DNA from 4 places in the Geodermatophilus sp. SYSU D01186 genome. Region 2 is predicted to be linked to each of the others. Evidence: riboswitches for the same ligand, from Rfam matches in the RefSeq annotation. Region 2 holds a riboswitch; each other region holds the start of a gene.

Region 1 (5,243 bases), on a different contig from region 2:
GGCCGAGACCGAGGAGCCAGCGGCCGGCCGTCGTCGCGCCGGCGGTGGCGCCCCAGTACCCGAGCGCACCGAGCGCGCCGAGCTCCGCGGCGAACGCGACGCCCGCCCAGGCCCACTGCCATGCCTGCGCCATACCCACCTCCTGTTGTGAACAGTGCTCTCTTTCGAGATCAGTGTTCACGAGCGCGTCGGCGCGGTCAAGGTCCGGAGACGCGCGGAGCCCCGGTCGCGTCGTGCGACCGGGGCTCCGGGATGACCCCGTCCAGGGCACCGCCCCGAGCAGGCGAGGGGGAGAGGACGGGGCCCTTTCTCAGCCGGCGATGCGGTTGAACCGCGGCGTGGCGCCCATGGCGTCGACGCTGGCGACCTTGACGACGTCGCCGGAGGTCGGCGCGTGCACCATCTGGCCGTTGCCGAGGTAGATGCCGATGTGGCTGACCGGGCTGTAGAAGGCGACCAGGTCACCGGGGCGCGCCTCGGCCCGGGACACCTGGGTGCCCATGGACGCCTGCATGCGGCTGGAGTGCGGCAGGCTGATGCCGGCGGCCTTGAAGGCGTACTGCACGAGCCCGGAGCAGTCGTAGGAGCCCGGCCCGGCCGCCGCCCAGACGTAGGGCTTGCCACGCTGGGCCATGGCCGTGTCGATCGCGGTCTGGACAGCCCCGCTACCGACCACCACCGGCGCGGAGGCCGCGGGCGCCGGCGCGGAGCGCTCGGCGCGGCTGGCGCGCTCGGCCCCGCCACCGTGGGCGGTCGCGGCCGCCTCGAGGGCGGCCCGCCGCTCGTCGGCGGACAGCCGGGCGTAGTCGGCCTGGTAGGCGTTGATCTGCTCCTGCAGGTCGGCCTGCTGCGCGGCGACGGCGTCGTACTGCGCCTGGGCCTCGGTGGCGGCGCGGTCGGCCACCGCCTGGGCCTCCGCGGCGACCTCGCCGGCCGCGACGGCCTGGTCCAGCAGCACGTTCTGGTGGCCGGCGACGGTCTCCAGCAGCGTGACCCGGTTGACGAACTCCTCGGCCGAGCCGCTGGTCATGAGCGCCTGCAGCGAGCCCATGCTGTCGCCGGTGAAGGCACTGCGGGCGATGCCGCGGACCTGCTGCTGGGCCGCGGTCACCGCGCCCTGCGCGTCGGTCACCGCCGCGGCGGCCTGCTGGGCGGCGGCCTGCTGGGCGGCGAGGGCCTCGCGGGCCTCGTTGAACTCCTCGGTGACGACCTCCAGCTCGTGGCCGCGGGCCGCGACCAGGGCGGCGGCCTCCTGCGCGGTGGCCGGCTCCTCCGCTTCGGCGGACGACGGCACGAGGGTGATGCCGAGGGCGCCGGTGACGGCCAGGACGAGGGCAGCGCGGCGGGCGGTGCGAGGGGACGCCATGGGGCGGCGGCACTCCGTTTCTTCCACGGCCGCCTACCGGGTTAGCTGACGGGTTCGGGCGGGAAGGCGCCCGGCGCGCCGGCCACGGCCGTGCGCGCTTCACCCCAGTGCTGCGGTGGGTCCCCGGCCCCGCGCCCCCGGGGAGGAGGGCGCGTGCTCGGCGGCGTCCTCGGGGTGTCACCCAGGTTGGTGACGGAGCGCCCCGCCGGACACACACACCGTAAGGGCCGTGACGCTGCCGTGACAATTACCTGGATGTGATTTGGTGGACTCTCGACTCCATCCGCCACACACGCGGGACCGGTGGGTCCGGTGGTGCCGGTGGGGTTTGGCGACCGCTCCCCGCGAGCACGTCCAGCGCATGGACCTCAGACGCCCCCTGGCCGCCCTCCTCCTCGCCGGGGTGCTCGCCGGGTGCAGCAGCACCGAGACCGGCGGGAACACCGACGTGAACCGCAACGAGCAGGACTGCGGCACCGCCGAGCAGGCTCCCGGGCAGGGCTGCGAGGAGAGCGAGGACGCGCCCGCCGAGGGCAGCTGACGGTGCCGGCACCGGCTACGGTCCGCCGGTGAGCGGAGCGGGCGCGTACGACGCCGTCGTCGTCGGTGGTGGGCACAACGGGCTGGTGGCCGCGGCCTACCTGGCCAGGGCCGGCTGGTCGGTGCTGGTGCTCGAGCGCCGCGAACGGGTGGGCGGCGCCGCGGTCAGCGAGCAGGTGTTCCCCGGCGTCGACGTCCGGCTGTCGGCCTACTCGTACCTGGTGAGCCTCCTGCCCGACCGGATCGTCGCCGACCTCGACCTGGAGGTGACCCTCGCCGACCGCGCCGTGGCCTCCTACACCGCCGTCCCCGGGGGCGCGGGGCTGCTCGTGGAGCGGGACGAGGGGCCGGCCACGGCCGCCTCGTTCCGCGCGCTGACCGGCTCAGACGCCGAACTGGCCGGCTGGCAGCGCTTCTACGGCCGCCTGGCCACGCTGGCCGAGGACCTCGCCCCCACCCTCATCGAGCCGCTGCTCTCCCCTCAGGAGCTGGCCGGCCGGCTGCGCGACCCGCAGCTGTGGCAGGACCTCCAGCAGCGCCCCCTGGCCGACGTCGTGGGCGACCACCTGACCTCGGACGTGGTGCAGGGCGTGGCACTGACCGACGGGCTCATCGGCACCTTCGCCGACGTGCACGACCCCGGCTCGGCCGCCGGCCGCTGCTTCCTCTACCACGTGGTCGGCAACGGCACGGGGCGCTGGCGGGTGCCGGTGGGCGGCATGGGCGCGGTCACCGGCGCCATGGCCGCCGCGGCCCGCGGGGCCGGCGCCGAGCTGGTCACCCGCGCCACGGTGACCGCGCTGGAGCCGCGCGCCGACGGCGTCACGGTGCACTGGACCGACGACGACGGCACCGAGCGCGCGGTGGACGCCGGGCACGTGGTCTGCGGCGCGGCGCCCGCGGTGCTCGACCGGCTGACCGGCGCACCGCCCCGGCCCACCACCGACGGCGCCCAGCTCAAGGTCAACATGGTGCTGGCGCGGCTGCCCCGGCTGCGCTCGGGCGTCGACCCCGCCATCGCCTTCGCCGGCACCTTCCACGTCGACGAGGCCGCGGGCCAGCTCGACGCGGCCCACGCGCAGGCCGCCGCCGGCCGGCTGCCCGACGTCATCCCGTTCGAGGTGTACTGCCACTCGCTGTCCGACCCCTCGATCCTGGGGCCGGCCGAGCAGGCGGCGGGGTACCAGACGCTCACCCTGTTCGGCCTGCACACACCGGCGGCGCTGTTCCGCGACGACCCGGTGGGCACCCGCCGGGAGGCGGTGCGGCGGGTCGTCGCCCAGCTCGACGCGCACCTGGCCGAGCCGCTGCTGGACTGCCTGGCCCGTGACGGCGACGGCGAGCTCTGCCTGCAGGCGGCGTCCCCGCTGGACGTCGAGGAGTCCCTCGCGATGCCCGGCGGCCACATCTTCCACGGCGACCTCGCCTGGCCGGTGGCCGCGACCCCGGACGAGGTGGGCACCTGGGGCGTCGCCACGGCCCACCCGCGGGTGGTCGCCGCCTCCTCGGGGGGCACGGTCCGCGGCGGGGCGGTCAGCGGCCTGGGCGGCCACGCGGCGGCCCGCGCCCTGCTGGACCGCCGCTGACCCGGCCCGCCTTCCGCACGGGCGGAACGGCGGGCCGGGCTCGCGTCGGCTACTTGAGCATGAAGCCGGCGTCCACCTGCACAGTCGAGCCGGTGATCCACTTGGCCTCGTCCGAGCAGAGGAAGGCCACGACCGCCGAGACGTCCGCCATCGGCATCGCGTCGACCGGCATGAGGTTGAACCGCATCGCGTTACCGAGCTCCTCGTGCTCCTCCAGCCACTTCGGGAAGTAGTCGTTGTTCGACATGGGGGAGTCCACTCCGGTCGGGTGGAGGGTGTTGACGCGGATCATCTCCGGCGCGAGCTCCCGGGCCAGTGTGCGCATGAGGCCGACGATGCCGTGCTTGGCGGCCGTGTAGTGCGTGCAACCGGCGACACCGCGGAGCCCGGCAATGGACGACGTGATGATGATCGATCCACCGTTGCCCCCGGCGCGCATGTGCGGGACGACGGCTCGACAGGCCTTGAACACACCCGTCAGGTTGATGTCGATCATGTCGTCCCACTGCTCGTCGGTGAGCTCCCAGGTGCTGTCCGACAGGCTGAGGATGCCGGCGTTGGCGAGCAGGAAGTCGATCCGACCGAACTCGCTCATCGCCGTGTCGGCGAGGCGCTGCATGTCCGCGGTGCTGCGGACGTCGGCCTCCAGGGCGACGCAGCGACGGTCCAGCTTCTCGACCTCCGCGACGGTCTCCTCCATGTCGCCGGGGCGCCCGGTCTCGAACGGCACCGAGCCCACCTGCTGGGTGATGTCACAGATGACGACGTCGGCACCCTCGCTCGCCAGCCGCACTGCGTGGGAGCGGCCCTGGCCGCGCCCGCCCCCGGTGATGACGGCGACCTTGCCATCCAGCTTGCCCACGTGGGGCTCCTCTCCTGTCGTCGCTGCGAAGCAGCGCTCCTGCTCGACGGGGCGGCCGGGCGGCTCACCCCCGGGGTCCATGGCGGACCGTGCTGCCGGGTCTCATGCCTCCGGCAGCGGGCTGTGGGACCGAGGATCGGTCGGGTTCCGGACGGGGATGGCCGATCGCACCGCCGCCGGCTCGCTGCCCGCATCTGACGGGGAGCGGGGCTCCGCGGGGGCTCCGGCATGGGCGACGGACACGGCCGCCTGGGCCACAATCCAGGGGCGGAACCTCCACTGGCCCAGCAGCTTTCCCCCTCGGCTTTTGTCCGGGATACCGGTATGTTGTGCTTCGCTCATGCAGAAGTCAAGTGCTGAACTGTCGAAGGAGGGGTGGAGGTGAGCACGGCATCCGGGGTCGCCACCCGCGCCCCCGTGAGCACCGACCAGCTCGACGGGCTGGTCACGGTGCTCGACCTGGTGCGCTGCGGACGGGCTCGTTCGCGACCGGAGCTGGCCCGGGTCTCGGGGCTGGGCCGGGGAGCGGTCACCCAGCGCGTCACGCAACTCCTCGACAGTGGCCTGTTGGAGGAGAGCGAGCTGGGACGCTCGACCGGCGGCCGCCCACCCCGCGAACTCGCCGTCCGGGCCACCGCCGGGCTGGTCCTCGTCGCCCCGCTGGGCGCCACGCACGTCGCCGCCGGCGTCACCGACCTCACCGGCCGGGTACTGGCGTCCGTCCAGGAGCCGGGGTCCATCGCCGCCGGGCCGGACGCGACCCTGAACCGGGTCGCCGAGCTCTTCGCCGACCTGCTCGCCGACGAGTCCGTCCCCGACGCACCCGTGTACGGCATCGGCGTCGGGCTGCCAGGACCGGTCGAGTTCGCGACCGGTACCCCCGTCAGCC
Region 2 (5,243 bases):
CGATCGATTCGGTGACAGGCTGTGTTCGGCGGTTGTGGACCAGGGGTCCTGGGAACAGTTTGCACGATGGTCACCCCATCGCGCCAGTGCGGATGAGGCGGATGGGTCACATGTGACGGATGGTCACGAGGGGGACCACTACGCGCTGGTCAGCGGCCATACCACGGTGACGGCGCACCCGTCCACCGTGCGCTCGCCCCCTCCTGCACCTCCTGCTCGAGCCACGGCACGGCCTGCGGAACGGCCGTCAGGAGCCGGCGGGCGGCACCGCGCTGCCCTCACGCAGGGTAGCGGCGAACACCCGTGTGCACCGGCAGGACACCCGGGGTTCACGCACCGAGTGTGGCCTGCAGGTCCTCCCGCGGCACCACCCGCGTCGCCCGGAACGCCGCACCCTCGACCCCCGGTTCGGTCCACTCGACGTCGACCACCTGCCCGGCGCGGAGCGCGTGGCGCGGGCCGTCGACGACCGAGGCGTCCACCCAGCAGTCGCCGGGCAGGTCCGGGGCCTCCACGAGGCCGGCCCTCCGGGCGTCGTCCCAGCGGATCACCGTGCCGCGGGTCGTGCCGCTGCGTGTCATGCCGCCCAGGCTGGCCGGACCGGCCCCGGCGGACAAGACGGCCCCGCACGGCAGAGGCGTACACCGCGGGACTGCCGGGGTAACGGCCGGGCCATGCAGCGATCCCAGGGGATGGCCGACGCGGGGCGTGACGAGGTCGCGGGGCTGGTCCTGCCGGCGTGGGACACCTTCCTCGCCCAGGCGGAGGCGGTGGACCTCGACCGGCCCTCCCGGCTGCCCGGGTGGCGGGCGCACGAGATCTGCGTCCACCTCGGCTGCTGGGACGACCACACGGCGCTGGCCGACCTGGTCGCCTCCGCGCGGGCCGGGGGCGCGGGGACACCGCCGGAGGTCGACGCGACCAACGCCCGGGTCACCGCCGCCCACCGGGACGCGACGCGGGAGGAGGTGCTGGCCGCGCTGCGGCGCAACCGCGACGCCACCGCCCGATACCTCGCCGATGGGCCCGTCGAGCTGGACACCGCACCGGCGGTCGCGGTCGTGGGCACCCTGCCCCTGCTCAGCGTCGTACTGGGCCAGGCGTACGAGCTGGCCGTGCACGGGCTGGACCTCACAGCGTGCGGCGCCCCGCCGGTGCCGGAGCCGGTCCTGCAGGCGGGCCTGGCGGCCCTCGCGGACGTGACCGGCGCCCTGTCCGCGTCCGTCGGCATCACCGGCGGCGCCACCCTGGCGACGCCGGAGGGCGGCTGGGCCTTCGCCGCCGACCCGGCGGGCTGGACCGTGCGGCGGGTGGCCCCGGGAGCACCGCAGGGCACCGCCGTGGAGGCGCCGGCGGACCTGCTGCTCGAGGCGGCCTCCGGTCGGGTCAACCCGGTCGCGGCGCTGGCCCGGCGGCGGCTGCGGGTGCACGAGCTCGGCGGGCTGCTCGCGCTGGCCCCGGTCGTCCAGGTCGCGCCGGGCATCCCCGGCGGGCCGATCCTGCAGCTGGCCGCGCAGACCCTCGGCGGCGTCGGCGGCCTGCTCGGGCGGCTGCGCGGCCGCCGCTGAACGCACGGCGGCCCGCGGCCGCCGGAGCACCGGGGGCCGCGGGCCGTCCGCGTCAGGTCAGGTCGAGGTCAGCACCCGCCACCGAGGGCGATGCCGTGCTGCGCCAGCCAGGGCATCGGGTTGACCCGGTTGGCGTAGAGGCCGCCCTGGTGCACCTCGAAGTGCAGGTGCGGCCCGGTGGACTGGCCACGGTTGCCGACCTCGGCGATCTGCTGGCCCGCGGTCACCACCTGGCCCGCGGTGACGGAGAACTGGTTCACGTGGCCGTAGAGGGTGATCTGACCGTCGGCGTGCTGCACGTACACGGCCAGGCCGAAGCCGCTGGCCGGCCCCGCCTGGAGGACGACGCCGTCCTCCGGCACGTAGATCGGGGTGCCGATGGGGGCGGCGATGTCGATGCCCTGGTGCATCGTGCCCCAGCGGGCGCCGTAGCAGGAGGTGAGCCGGCCGGCGGTCGGCATGCCGGTCGTGCCCTGCGCCCGGGCGTCGAGCCGGGCGTTGAAGGCGGCGGCGGGGTCGGCCGCGCCCTGCGCGGCGAGCAGGCGCTCGCCGGCGGCGCGGTACTGCTCGTCGAGAGCGGCCTTCTGCGCCGCGACGGCGTCGTACTCGGACTGCGCCTCGGCGAGGTGAGCGGTGGCGGCCGCCTCGGCCTCGTCGGCGGCGCGGGCGGCCTCGTCGAGCCGGGTCACCGCGGCCCGGGCGGCCCGGTCGGCCTCCTCGACCCGCTGCTCGACGGCGAGGAAGTCGGTCAGCCGCGCGGCGCGCTGGGCGCCGAGGACGTCCATCGTCGCCGCCTGCTGCAGCAACTCGGTGGGGCTCTCGGCGTCGAGGATGAGCTCGATGTCGCCGTAGCGGTTGTCGGCCCCCATGTAGGCCTCCCGCCCCAGGGTGGCGACGTCCTCCTCGGCGGCGGCGACGTCGGCCTGGGCGGTGGCCAGCTCGGCGGCGGTGGCATCGGCCTCAGCCTGGGCGGTGGCCAGCTCCGCGCGGGCGACGAGAGCGGCGTCGGCGGCGGCCTCGGCCTCGACGGTCATCCGCTGCAGCTTCTCCTCGGCGGCGGTGACCAACTGCTCGATGCGGGCGACCTCGGCGGCCAGGCTCTCCTGCTCGGAGGTGCCGGAGACGGTGGGGGCGGCGAGCGCGGCCGGGGTGCCGGCCAGCAGCCCGCCGACCACGGCGGCGACGACGAGCGCCCGGCGAGGCGCACGCAGCAGCCGGCGGGCCGGCGCTCCGCGCGCAGGCAGGGTCATCAGGTGGTGCAGGGTCGCCAAGGCGACGGTTCTCCCATCCTCGCGACCGCCTACCGAGTTAGCTGACGGGTTCGGGCCGGACGGCGCCCTACCCGCCTGCGTCCCCCTACGCAGGCAGGACTCACCCCAGTGGAACGGTGGGTCCCCGGTCCGTCTCGGCCCCCGGAGGGAGGCGTCGGCGGTTCGGCGGGGCCAGGCCGGTGCCCTCGTGTGTCGAGGAGCGGAACCCGGCGAGGCCGTCGGGAAAACTACCTTGAGTGACCCCCCGCGGTCACGATCGAGTAACACCTCCGGCGCGCCTCGTTGCCCGAAGGAGTGACATCCCGCTACGAGGCGTGAGTACGCGACCCCGGAGAGCTGATCTTCAGGACCGCTCCACCGCTCGCGCGACTCCCGCGGTGACCTGCGAGGACGGCCCGGGCCGCGCGGTGGGCCGCAGGCGGCCGCGGCCACGTCCCGGGCACCGGGCCGCCGCCGCTGAGATGTCGCGCACAGTTCCCCCGAAACCGCCCGGCGGGCTCACCCTCACGGCCCCGTCGGCGGCCGGCCGCCATCTGGCAGGCTGGAGCACACCGGGGCGGTAGCTCAGCCGGTCAGAGCATGGGACTCATAATCCCTGGGTCGTGGGTTCGAGCCCCACCCGCCCCACCGATCGGGCCCGCAGGCCGGGGCCTCGGTCCTGCGGGCCTCGTCCCGGTCCCGGCTCGGCTCCCCCGCGGAGCGACCCGCGATGGCCCAGGTGCTATGCCGTCACGTTCGTCCACACGGTGCCGATGTTCTCCTCCCCACCACCGTGAGTCGTCGCGAGCAGGCAAGCGCTCAGCGAGGTCCCCGACGCGGTGAAGGAGAAGGGCTGGCTCACGTCGCTCTCGGCGCCCAGGTGCACCGCCATGGTGAACGGCCTGGACGTGCCCTCCTCCAGGAGGAAGAGGCCCTCACCTCGGTTCAGCCGGTCTGCTGCGTCCCGTGAGGTCACGGTCGCGTTGCCTGACACCTCTTCCCCCGGCTCGAACGTGGCGACGGTGAGCGTCTTCGGACACGTCGTGGTGACGACAGGCACCGTGCCGGCCAGGGCCGCAGGCGCGAGTACGACCCCGATCACCGTCGATGCCGCGACCGCCGGAACTGCCATGCGACGTCTTCTCACAGCCATCGCCCCTCAGCGTTGTAGCGATCGTCACCCGATGGCCGGCCTCGATCCCCTCTCTCGCTCGCGACGGCACAGCTCGCGGGCGACAGGACGGGGACCGTCCTAGCACCGGTCCGGCACGGCTGTCCAGCTGGCCGTACGCGGCGCGCGCCATCCGTGAACACCCAGGTGGCGGACACACGGACCGCCAGTTCGAGCCGCACCCGCCCCACCGGTCCCCATCCGAGGCGCCGCCATGCTCATGCAGCCCTGAGCCCGTCCGCGACCAGCAGGGTGCCGATGACGAGCAACAGCGTGATCAGCACCGCGTCGGTGCACCTGTCGGTCCGCACCATCACGGCACAGGTCACCTCCATCTACCGCAAGCTCGGCACCTCCTCCCCCAACCAGGCCGTCGACCGCGTCCGCGGCCGGCCCCGGGCAGGCGGCTCGGCGGCCGCCCGGAGCCTCCCCCGCCGGCTGACGGCGAGAGCCGGCGGCGACCCCGGAGTGGCCCGGCCGGGTCCTCGCCGCGGCGGGTCGTCCTCGAGGGGTGAGGACCGGCCGGCCGAACGAGCAGATCCTCCAGTCACCCACCAGGGCCATGCCCCGGCCGACACAGGGAGGTGCGGCGTGACACAACAGGTGACCGCAGAGGCCCGCGAAGCCGTCGACGAGCTCGGACCGGTCGACTGGATCGTCGTCGAGTTCCCCGGGAGCAGGTTCAACGGAGAGATCGCCCCCGCCCTCGCCGAGCTGGTCGACCGCGGCACGGTCCGGGTCCTGGACCTGCTGCTCATCCGGAAGGACGACGACGGGACGCTCGACTTCTTCGAGCTCGGCGACGTCGACGAGTCCGACGTCGGCGCCCTGCGGGCCTACGAGGGCGAGCTCGCGATGCTGCTCAGCGAGCAGGACGTCCTGGCCGTCGCAGCGGCCATCGAGCCGGGGAGCACCGCGGCGCTGCTGGTCTGGGAGAACACCTGGGCGGCCCCGTTCGCCTCGGCCGTCCGGCACGCCGGCGGCCAGCTGGTGGCCAGCGGCCGCATCCCGGTCCAGGCCATGCTCGCCGCGCTCGACGAGGACGACGCGAGACAGGAGGACTGACATGCCACTGGCAGCCAGGAGGATGCGCCGGGCCGCGGTCATCGGCCCCGCCCCGGTCGCCCGCACCGCTGTGACCGTCGGGACCGCCGCGGTCGTCGCCCACGGAGTGGCGCGGCGCACCGACCGCCGGGAGGACCGGCGAGAGGACCGGCGAGAGGACCGACGCTACCGACGTCGCTGACCGCTTCG
Region 3 (5,243 bases), on a different contig from region 2:
TCCGGCGCGACACCGGGGCCGGCCCGGGTGCGCACGCGCCACGGCCCCGGCGCGGGGGTTTCACGGCCACGCCGGGGCCGGTCGGCCGACGGGGTGCCCTCGGACGGCGTCGCCCAAACCCCCGTGTCGGACGTTGGCGGGCGGGGCGCACCCGAGGGAACGCCCCAGGGCCCCGCCCGCCGACCAGCATGCCGCCGACCGGTGCACCCCGCAACAGATGTCTAGGACGTCTGCCGATCGGCGTGGGCACCATAGGGTCGCACTGTGGAGGTCTGGTTCAACCCGTCCTGTTCCAAGTGCCGCACCGCGCGCGACCACCTGGAGGAGGCCGGCGTGGAGTACACCCTGCGCCGCTACCTCGACGACCCGCCGACCGAGTCGGAGCTGCGCGCCGCGCTGGGCGCGCTCGCGCTGCAGCCGTGGGACGTCACGCGGATGTCCGAGCCGCTGGCCCGCGAGCTCGGGCTGCGGGACCTCCCCCGGGACGCCGACACGTGGGTCCGGCTGCTGGTGCAGCACCCGAGGCTGATCCAGCGCCCGCTCGTGCTCACCGACGACGGCCGGGCGTGGGTCGCCCGGGACGACGAGACGCTGACCGAGGTGGTCGCGGCCGCCCGCGACGCGCACGGGCGGCCGTGACCGCCGGGGAGGCGGTCAGCCCCGGTAGTTCACGTGGACGTGGTCCATGTGGTTGGCCGTCGGGCTGCCGCGGTCGGCCATGGCCTTCCAGGCACCGTTCGGCGAGCTGAGCATCCGCTGCTTCCAGATGATGTAGTCCACGCCCAGCTCGTCCCAGTGGGCGATGTGGTACTGGGCGATCGTGTCCCCGAGCGCGGAGCTGGTCATGTAGTCCAGCGCCAGGCCCGAGGGGTGGCCGCCCGGGTCGGCGGCGCTGGCACGGGTGCCGCCGATGGTGATGCCGGCGGCGCCGGGCACGTTGCTGACCACCGCGTTGGCGGCCGCCTGCGCCGGGGGCTTCGTGGGCCCGGCGGTGTTGGTGATGCGCGCGACGGTGGTGGCCGCGACGCTCCCCGAGGCCGCGGCCGTTCCGGCGGACCCACCGGAACGTTGCGGGGCGGCCTTCGCCGCCTGGGCGGCCTTCGCGGCCTCGGCGGCCTGCGCGGCCTCGGCAGCCTTCGCGGCCTCGGCGGCCTTCGCGGCCTCGGCAGCCTTCGCGGCCTCGGCAGCCTTCGCGGCCTCGGCGGCCCGCGCTGCGGCCTCCTCCTCGGCCTTCCGGCGGTCCAGCTCGGCCTGGTCGGCGGCGGCCTGGGCCTGCTGCGCCGCGGTCTGCTCGGCCTCGCGGCTGCTGCGGCTGGCGGTCAGCTGCTCGAGCGACTCCAGGTCCGGCGTCGCCTGGGCGGCGGGGGCGGAGTCGGCGGTCAGCCCGAGCTCAGCGGCGACGCTGACCGACTCCGACGGCCCGGCCTCGGCCTGCGCGGCCGGGTCCGAGCCGAACAGGACGTTGACCATGAGGGCGCCGGCGGTGGCCACGCCGAGGTACAGCGCGGGACGGCGGACGGTCGCCGGGGGACGGCGGCGCGAACCGCTGCGGCGGTCGGCGGCGCGACCGGTTGTCGTGCGGGGGTCCATGAGGGGGTGTGCTCCGGGGTCTACGGCGCAGCGGCGCGCCGGAGGGCGGCGGGCTGCGGGGGCGAGCGGGCAGCGGGGCTGCGGTCGTCCGGGCGCCTGCGCGGGTCACCGGGGAAGCGGCGGTCAGCCGGTCGAGCGGAGGTGCTCGAGGTGGGCCCGCGGGCGGCGTGCGTCAGGGACGGCCGCGTGCGATCAGGTGCGCGGGGGCACCCGGCTCGGGCGGTACCGGCTCGGGCAGGGTCGTGCTGCAGGGCAAGGGCGCGCCATCCGGCGGCTCTCCGTTCTTCCGATGGCCGCCTACCGAGTTAGCTGACGGGTTCGGGCGGGAAGCAGCCCTACTCGTTCCGGACGGATGCCCGGAGCGGGATTCACCCCAGTACTGCGATGGGTCCCCGGCTCACCCCGGAGGGCGACTCGGCGGCGTCCGTTCGGGGCTCCCCGGGCGGGGACGCGACGGTCGAGCGGACCACCCCACCGTAACCGTCGTTATGCAGTTGTGACAATCCGTGGCCGTCGTTTCGTCGGGTGACCCGCGTCGCGCAGCGCCCGATCGACGGCCGGACGGTGTAGGGGCTGGACCCTCAGCCGACGGGGACCGCCACGGCGCGCTCGACCGCGGCCGCGGCGTCGAAGGACGCCGGCACCGGCACCAGGGGCGGGCGCACGGTGCCCATGGGGTGCCCGTGCCGCCGCTCGGCGATGCGCTTGAGCATCCCCGGCGCGACGAACTCCTTGGTCATCGCCCGCACCTGCTGCAGGTGGGCCGACAGCGCCGCGGCGTCGGCCGCCCGCCCGCCGCGGACGTGCTGGTAGAGCGCGACGACCTGCTCGGGGACGATGTTGGCCAGCGCCGAGATCGAGCCGGTGGCGGTCAGCAGGCGGGCCGGCAGGTCGTCCTCGGTACCGACCAGCACGCCCTTGCCCGCCGCGTGCACGGCCTCGGCGTAGCCGGCCTCCCCGCCGGAGTCCTTCACCCCCCACACCGGCAGCGCGGTCACGAGCTCCGCGGGGACGGGCACCGCGTACTTGGGGATGTGGTAGACGACCACCGGGTGCCGGGTGGCGGCCAGGACCCGCTCGTAGAACACCCGCAGGCCCTCGGCCGCGGCCGGCCGGAAGTAGTACGGCGGGAGCACCATCACCGCCCGCACCGGCAGGTCCGCCAACTCCGCCAGCAGGTCCAGGGTGTCCGGCAGGTTCCCCTCCGCCACCGTCGGGACGACGTGCAGCGGCCCCACCTCCGGCAGCAGGGCCTCCAGCACGGCCAGCTTCTCCCGCGGGGACACCGACGGCCCCTCGCCGTTGGTGCCGAACGGGATGACCCCGGCCACGCCCTGCCCGGCCAGCCAGCGGACGTGGCCCAGGTAGGAGTCGACGTCGATGCTGAAGCGCTCGTCGTCGCGGAAGGGCGTCACGTTCGCCACGTAGACACCCTCGAGCACGCCGGCGGGGTCGTCGGGGTGCATCGTCACCTCCCGAGGTCGACGGTCCGGTCCAGGAACGCGGTCAGTTCACGGCGGCTGGGCAGGCCCTCGTAGTCGCCGCGGTCCTGCACGCAGAAGGCGCCCATGGCGTTGGCGGTGCGCAGACGCTCGGCCGGCCCGCAGCCCCACAGGGTGGCCGCGAGGTAGCCGGCGGCGAACGCGTCGCCGGCACCGACCGGGTCGAGCTGTCGGGCGGGGAACCCCGGGGAGGTCAGCCGCTCGCCGTCCACCCGGGCCGCGCAGCCGCGCGCGCCGAGCTTGAGCACGACCTCGGCGGGCCCGGCGTCGGCCAGCCGCTCCAGGCACGTGTCGTCGTCCCAGCCCCACAGGGCGCGGGCCTCGTCGTGGCCGGCCAGCAGGACGTCGACGTGCGGGAACATCGCCTCGCTGGCGGCGCGGGCCGCGGCCGGCTCCCACAGCCGGCTGCGGTAGTTGACGTCGTAGCTCACCCGCACGCCCGCCGCCCGCGCCGTCCGTGCCGCCCACGGCAGGAACTCCGCGGCCTCCGGGGAGAGCGCCCCGGTGATCCCGGTGAGGTGCAGGAAGGCCGCACCCTCGAGGACGGCGGGGTCGAAGGCGCCCGGGGCGAGGGTCGAGGCCGCCGAGCCGCGGCGGTAGTAGTGGACCCGCAGCGCCCCGGCGACCTCCTCGCGCAGGTAGAGGCCGGTCGGGCGGTCCGGCACCCGGCGCACCGCACGGGTGTCCACACCCTCGGCCCGCACCCGGTGCAGCACCAGCTCGCCGGGCTCGTCGTCCCCGAGGATGCTCACCCAGGCGGCCGGGACGCCCAGCCGCGACAGCCCGATGGCGACGTTGCTCTCCGCGCCGCCGATCGACAGCGTCACCGCCCCGGCGTGCCGGAGCCGGCCGGGCGCCGTCGGGACGACGAGCACCATCGTCTCCCCCGCGGTGACCACCCGCGGGACGGCCGCGGCGACCTCCCCCGGGTCACCCACCGAAGAGCTTCGCCAGCTGCTCGTTGAACGTCAGCACCGACAGGAAGCCGAACAGCAGGAAGGACCAGACCAGCGCGGCGACCCGCAACCCGCCCGGGCGGATCTCCTTCGGCAGCATCCGCCGGTTCACCAGGAGCAGCAGCGCCGAGTAGATGAACATCATCAGCCCGCCGGTCACCGCGGAGATGACCAGCAGGATCAACGGCTGCGACAGCCCGGACAGCAGGACGATGCAGCCGATCGCCACCAGGCCCCAGACCAGCGCGAAGTAGATCTTGCTCTCGTTCGCGTTGCGCAGGTACGCGGTCTTCAGGACGTCGGCCCCGAGCCGGCTGGTGTAGTCGACGATGCCCAGCGCGGCGGCGAACAGCGAGAAGGCACCGATGATCCAGAAGAAGGTGCCGAACCAGCCGCCCACGGAGGCGTTGAGGGCGTCGCCCTCGGCCTTGAGGAACGAGATGTCGCTGGCCAGCCCCTCCTCCCCGAACACGGTGGCGTAGGCCAGCAGCGAGGTGAACAGGATGGTGAGGAAGCTGATGGCCACGAACGTCGAGAGCTGCTCGGTGTTCGCGAACTTCCACCAGCGCCGCCACCGGCCGAGGTTCTCCCGCGTCGGCTCGAACACGAACCCGGTCGAGGGCGCGGCCTCCGGGTGACCGGTGACCGGGCTGACGATCCGCGGCACGTAGGCGCCCATGCCGAAGCGCTTGTCGCGGATCCAGTTGCTCTGGCACAGGTTCTGCCCGCCGCCGGCGCCGGCGAAGGCCAGCGCACCGAGCAGGAGCGCGAACCCGAGCTCCTCGGCCGGCAACCCGGCCTCGGTGACGATCCGGGGCACGTCCGCCCAGGTCGACGCTCCGATGACGGCGACGGAGGCGACGACGATGAGCAGCAGGACCGCCGCGACCTTGACCATCTCGATCTTCTCGAGCGCCTGGTACACGACCGGCGCGAAGGTCAGGACGATCCCGATCAGCAGCAGCATGCCGAGGGCGATCGGCACCACGCTGCCGCCGACGAGGTACGTGACCAGGGTCGCGGAGCTGGTCGCCCACCCCGGCCAGATGTTGGCGAAGTAGGCCATGATCGCGAACACCAGGCCCCAGTGCCGCCAGTACCGGCTGAAGCCGGTGAGCGCGGTCTCCCCGGTGGCGAGGGTGTACCGCTCGATCTCCATGTTGAGGAAGTACTGGGTGGCCAGGCCCACGAAGGC
Region 4 (5,243 bases), on a different contig from region 2:
GCGGCGCACCACCGCCGTCTCGACCCCACGCTCGGCCAGCCGCGCGAGCAGCCCGTCGGCTACCGGGTCCGCACCCGCCCAGCCGGCCAGTCGCGCCGGCATCCCCAGCCGCGCGAGGTTCGCCGTCACGTTGGCCGGTGCGCCGCCCGCGGACGTCGTCCGCACCACCCGCTGCTGCCCGCCGGTCACCAGCGGTCCGGACAGCTCCAGCACCTGGTCGGCCACCAGCTTGCCGAGCGCCACGACCGGACCTGCGCCTGGGGGACGGGGCCAGCGCGGGACGTCCACGGGGACAGACTGCCCCGACCGCCACTCGCCGACAGCCCCCGACGACGGCCGCACCGTGGGACCCTCCCTGTCCGGAGGGAGCTCCGCGCCCTCCGCAGCCGAGGTGATCGCCGATGTCCGGATCGTGGACCGCGCCGGGCCGGCTGCTGCGAGCACCGGCCGGCCTCGCGGCGTGCCTGCTCGCCGGGTGCGCCGCTGCCGGGGGCAGCGGGGCCGAGCCCGGGCCCTCCCCGGAACCGGCGCCCGACTGGTCCGACGCCATGTACAGCGTGACCTGCGACGGGATCGTCCCGGGCGGCTTCCGGGCGGACCTCGACGGCGGGGCCGCGCGTGTGCCCGCCGACGCGAGCCGGAGCCCGTACTACGAGTACTACGACGTCCGTTTCGTGGCCAGCGCGAGTGGTGACGTCGACGGGGACGGCGAGCCCGACACGGTCGTGCTGCTGCAGTGCTCCCCGCAGCCGTCCAACGGGATCCTCGACGAGGTCCAGGTGTTCGCCGCCGACGGGGAACGGCTCGCGGTCCTGCCCAGCCCGCGCACGCTGCAGGAGTCGACGGTCCTGACGCCGCTCTACGACCCGACCGCGCTGTCGGTCCGGGACGGCGACATCGTGGCCGGGATGTGGGCCTACGCGCCGGAGGACAACCGTGCCGAGGGCCCGTCCATCCCGATCACCGTGCGGTGGCACTGGAACGGCCGCGACTTCGTCCGCGTCTCGTAGCCGAACCTCACAGCCACGCCTCGATCTCGTCGAGCTGGGCGTGCGTGAGCCCGACGCCCAGGGTCGGTGCGACCACCAGCACGTGCGGGTGGGCGGCCAGCCACTCGCCGGTGTCGGCGGCCTGCTCGGCGAGGTCGTCGTCGATCCAGACGATGCGTCGTCCCGGCTCGGCCTCGGCGACGACGCGGGCACAGGCCAGCTTCCACCAGTCCGTCGCCCTCCCGAGCGGCCCGCGGAAGCCGGTGGGCGCGGCCCCCTCCCGGGCGTGCACCCTCAGCCCGCGCGGGAGCCCCATCGGCTCGGCCAGCAGCCGGTCGGCGTCGCAGGCCCAGGTCGTCAGCCACTGGATCTCCACCCGGCCCGACTCGTGCAGCTCGCGCAGCCGGGCGGTGACCGTCGGGTCCCACGACAGCACGAAGCCGTTGAACGTCCCGCGTCGCCAGCCCTCGGGGAGGTCCCTGCAGGCCGCGTTGAGCACGCCGTCGACGTCCAGCAGCAGGATCGGCACGTCTCCACTCGCGGCCATGGCCACCGTCGTACCCGAGCGCGGCCCCTTCCTGGCGTCGCGCCCGGCTGACCCGTCGCCGTCCGTCACCTCGACGGCAGAGCGGGCACCCACACGGGCGACTTCGCCGTCCGGGACGTTCGGCACCCCGGCGAGCGGGGCAGCGAGGTGGTTCGCTGACTGTCCGCCGGTCGTCCGGTGGAGCACGGAACCAGGGGGAGCCAGTGTCCGACCACCTCGAGTCACACCCGGGTTCGAGCCGCGTCGAGACGCCGATTCCCTGCCGCCGCCTCGCCCGCGGCCACGCCCCGCACCCGGCGCACGTCCGGCTGGCGCAGGCCGACGACGCCCACTGGCAGCCGGTCGTCGTGATGGGTGCCGTCGGGGACGTCGTCACGCTGGCCGTCGGCGACGAGCTGCAGCGGCACCGCAACCACGACACCGGCCACCTGGCGGACCTGGTCCGCGAGGCGGGACCCGAGGCGTTCGTCAACACCCGCCTCGGACTGCTGTTCCTGCACTCCTGGCCGCGCGACGCCGGCTCGGTCTTCTCGCTGCAGCCGGCCGACCAGCCGCCGGTGCCCTGCCGCCACTAGCGACAGGACACCGGCAGAGCAGGTCAGGCGATGCGGCGGGCGCCGGCGTAACTCGGCATGTAGCTCACGTTGTCGACCCTCACCGGCTGCCCCGGCCGCAAGGCGTGCACCATCTTGCCGTTGCCGATGTACATCGCGACGTGCGAGACGGGGCGGTAGAAGAACAGCAGGTCACCTGGCTGCAGGTTGTCGCGGGAGACCGCCACCCCGGCGCCGGACTGCGCCCGGGCGGTGCGCGGGAGCCCGACGCCGGCCGCCCGGTAGGCGAACGAGGTCAGGCCGGAGCAGTCGAACGCGTTGGGGCCGGAGGCGCCCCAGCGGTAGGGATCGCCCACCTGGGCGAGTGCGGTGTTCACGGCGCTCTGCGCCGCCGGGCTGGCGACCGCCGCGGCCGACACGGCGGTGGTGTCCGGGGCGGCCGAGGCGGTGGCGGGTGTGAGGGCGATCCCGGCGCCGGCGATCGCGGCGACCGCGATCCCACGGATGGTGCGACGGGCTGAGGACGTGCGGGCAGTCGTCATCGACGACGGTTCTCCTGTTCCATCCGTCCGCCTACCGGGTTAGCTGTCGGGTTCGGGCGGGAGGTCGCCCGGCACGGCAACAGGCCGTGTTTCACCCCTGTGCTTCGGTGGGTCCCCGGTCCGGGCGCGGCAGTGGCCACGCCCCTGTTCGGCGGGGTCCGACGGGTGTCGCCACGGTTTCGGCAACGGGGGCCCGTCGGGACCGCAGAGGACGCTAGACGCACGCGCGCGGCCACGCCGGGCGAGCGCCGGCGCGAGGGCGCCCGGGCGAGACGCGGGCCGACACGCGCGCGACACGCAGTCCCACCACGTCGGACACCGGGACCAAGGTCCCGTCGCTGCTGGCAATTGGGCAGGTCAGCGAAGTCAAGGGCAGTTGGACCCCATGCGGAGTGCCCTGACCGTCCGTAGGGACGACCCCACGTATCGCCACGGGAACCTCGGTGGTTGGCCGGGCCGTTGGGCGGGCACGATCAACGCAACCAACCGAGGAGGAACCACATGGCCGGCATGATCCGGAAGCTCGTGGCGTCGGGGATCGCGGCGAAGGTCATCCAGGAGGCCCGCAAGCCGGAGAACCAGGCGAAGATCAAGAAGTTCATCGCCGACTACCAGGCCAAGCAGAAGGGCGGCGGCAAGGGCTACGGCCGGGGCCGCGGCTACTGATCCACCGCCCGGCAGCGGCCCCTCCCGGATCCCCGGGCAGGGGCCGTTGCCGCATGCTCTGACCTGCGCCGCCGAGCTCGCCCGGATGAAGCCGACCGCGATCCTGGTCAACACCTCGCGCGGCCCGATCGTCGACGAGGCCGCCCTCGTCCGGGCCCTGCGCGACGGCCGCATCGCCGGGGCAGGCGTCGACGTCCACGACCGGGAGCCGCTGCCCGCCGACGCCCCGATCCGGACCGCGCCGAACACCGTCCTCCACCCGCACCTCGGCTACGTCACCCGCGCCACCTACGAGGTGTTCTTCCGCGACGCCGTCGAGGACGTCGCCGCCTTCCTCGCCGGCTCCCCGGTCCGCGTCCTCGCCCCCGCGTGAGCGCCGCCCGCCCCGGGTACCCACCCCCGCACCCAGGACGAGGAGGTCCGGAGATGACAGAGGGCAACATGACCGGCCGCCCCTACGGGGGCGCCAACGAGGCCACCGGCGGCAACCCGGGCGAGCGCGAGGAACCCGACCTGGTCGGGCCGCCGTCGCAGCAGGAGGAGCCGCGCGCAGCCCAGGGCGGCACCATGGGGACCGTCGACCCCAGTGTGCCCGGCAGTGACGGGCAGCCGCGCCCGGCGGAGCCGCCTCCCGGCGCCACCGGGAGCTGACCCCCGGTCAGCCGGAGGAGCGGGACAGCCGGCGGACGTCCGCCTGACTACGGCCGGCCGGCGTGGGGGACGTCGACCTCGGTCGCCAGCAGCACCGCCTCGCGCACCGGCGCGCGGTTGTGCTCGTAGAAGTCCGGCGCGCAGCACATCAGCAGCGTGCGGCCGTCGTCCCCGCCGAGCATGCAGGCGTACACCCCGAGCCCGGACGGCGCGGAGATCTCGTCGACCACCCGCCCGCCCTCGGCCACCCGCACCAGCCGGCCGCCCACCGCGTCGGCGGCCCAGATCAGGCCCTCGGCGTCCAGCGCGCAGCCGTCCGGGGCGACCACCAGCTGACCGAGCACCTCGTCGACCGTCGTCCCGGTGACCTCGGGGCCCAGCGACGCCCAGACCCGCCGGTTGGTCAGCGACCCGTCGGCGCCCAGGTCGAAGGCGGTGTACCGGTTGCCCAGCGTCTCGCCGACGACCAGCGTGCCGCCGTCCGGGGTGATCACCGAGCCGTTCGGGAACTGCAGCCCGTCGGCGGCGACGCTGACCGTGCCGTCCGGGTCGACCCGCTTGAGCGACGCGGTCGCCGCCGCGCCGCCGCCCATCAGGTCGAAGCCGAAGTCGCCGACGAACACGTGCCCCTGCGCGTCCACGACGAGGTCGTTGAGGTGCCCCCCGCAGTGCCGGGCGAGGTCGGCGTACGTGCTGAGCGACCCGTCGGCGTACCGGAGCACGCGGCGGTCCTTCATCGACACGACCACCAGCGAGCCGTCGGGCAGCCAGCCGAGCCCCGACGGCTGCTGCTCCACCTCGACCACGACCGTCTCCGCGCCGTCGGCGGCCACCCGGCTGACCGTGTGGCGGTAGAAGTCCGACACCCACCAGGTGCCCTCGTGCCAGCGCGGGCCCTCGAAGAACCCGCCGCCCTCCAGGACCGTCCTGAGCTGCCGCTCTGCCATGGTCGGGCACCCTAGGGGGACCCGACCCCCTGGAGGAGTACCGCATGCCCGACCCCGTGATCGCCGTCGTCGGAGCCACCGGACAGCAGGGCGGCGCCACCGCCCGCGCGCTGCTGGACGCCGGCGCCCGGGTCCGCGCGCTGGTCCGCGACCCGGCGAAGGCCCACGACCTCGCCGACCGCGGCGCCGAGCTGGTGCGCGCCGACCTGCAGGACCCGGCGAGCCTCCGGACGGCGTTCCGCGGCGCCCAGCGGGTGTTCGCGATGACGACCCCGTTCGGCGCGGGCGGCCCGGAGGTGGAGGTGGCCCAGGGGATCGCGCTGGCCGACGCGGCCGCCGACGCCAGC

The links. A riboswitch is a leader RNA that binds a small molecule or an ion and turns the genes downstream of it on or off. The one in region 2 is predicted to bind cyclic di-AMP.
Region 1: linked by a shared signal. The riboswitch ahead of ACI784_RS13285 (C40 family peptidase) and the one ahead of ACI784_RS09695 (M23 family metallopeptidase) in region 2 are both predicted to bind cyclic di-AMP.
Region 3: linked by a shared signal. The riboswitch ahead of ACI784_RS12140 (hypothetical protein) and the one ahead of ACI784_RS09695 (M23 family metallopeptidase) in region 2 are both predicted to bind cyclic di-AMP.
Region 4: linked by a shared signal. The riboswitch ahead of ACI784_RS11210 (C40 family peptidase) and the one ahead of ACI784_RS09695 (M23 family metallopeptidase) in region 2 are both predicted to bind cyclic di-AMP.

The regions. Positions count from the first base shown of each region.
Region 1 covers NZ_JBJGYW010000016.1:18,585-23,827, reverse strand. The annotation lists gene ACI784_RS13290 (DUF2568 domain-containing protein) at 1-133, opposite strand, end outside; gene ACI784_RS13285 (C40 family peptidase) at 311-1,366, opposite strand; cyclic di-AMP (ydaO/yuaA leader) riboswitch at 1,382-1,528, opposite strand; gene ACI784_RS13280 (hypothetical protein) at 1,728-1,907, shown strand; gene ACI784_RS13275 (phytoene desaturase family protein) at 1,936-3,492, shown strand; gene ACI784_RS13270 (mycofactocin-coupled SDR family oxidoreductase) at 3,542-4,354, opposite strand; gene ACI784_RS13265 (ROK family protein) at 4,736-5,243, shown strand, end outside.
Region 2 covers NZ_JBJGYW010000010.1:50,943-56,185, forward strand. The annotation lists gene ACI784_RS09685 (hypothetical protein) at 330-581, opposite strand; gene ACI784_RS09690 (maleylpyruvate isomerase N-terminal domain-containing protein) at 675-1,568, shown strand; gene ACI784_RS09695 (M23 family metallopeptidase) at 1,637-2,818, opposite strand; cyclic di-AMP (ydaO/yuaA leader) riboswitch at 2,851-2,989, opposite strand; tRNA gene ACI784_RS09700 (tRNA-Ile) at 3,393-3,466, shown strand; gene ACI784_RS09705 (hypothetical protein) at 3,561-3,950, opposite strand; gene ACI784_RS09710 (DUF6325 family protein) at 4,581-5,054, shown strand.
Region 3 covers NZ_JBJGYW010000014.1:36,632-41,874, forward strand. The annotation lists gene ACI784_RS12135 (ArsC/Spx/MgsR family protein) at 265-639, shown strand; gene ACI784_RS12140 (hypothetical protein) at 655-1,590, opposite strand; cyclic di-AMP (ydaO/yuaA leader) riboswitch at 1,870-2,020, opposite strand; gene ACI784_RS12145 (dihydrodipicolinate synthase family protein) at 2,172-3,056, opposite strand; gene ACI784_RS12150 (sugar kinase) at 3,059-4,030, opposite strand; gene ACI784_RS12155 (Nramp family divalent metal transporter) at 4,023-5,243, opposite strand, start outside.
Region 4 covers NZ_JBJGYW010000012.1:98,947-104,189, forward strand. The annotation lists gene ACI784_RS11190 (carbohydrate kinase family protein) at 1-243, opposite strand, end outside; gene ACI784_RS11195 (hypothetical protein) at 402-1,010, shown strand; gene ACI784_RS11200 (HAD domain-containing protein) at 1,018-1,536, opposite strand; gene ACI784_RS11205 (hypothetical protein) at 1,740-2,111, shown strand; gene ACI784_RS11210 (C40 family peptidase) at 2,135-2,632, opposite strand; cyclic di-AMP (ydaO/yuaA leader) riboswitch at 2,648-2,774, opposite strand; gene ACI784_RS11215 (hypothetical protein) at 3,134-3,298, shown strand; gene ACI784_RS11220 (NAD(P)-dependent oxidoreductase) at 3,345-3,671, shown strand; gene ACI784_RS11225 (hypothetical protein) at 3,725-3,949, shown strand; gene ACI784_RS11230 (SMP-30/gluconolactonase/LRE family protein) at 3,997-4,896, opposite strand; gene ACI784_RS11235 (NmrA/HSCARG family protein) at 4,941-5,243, shown strand, end outside.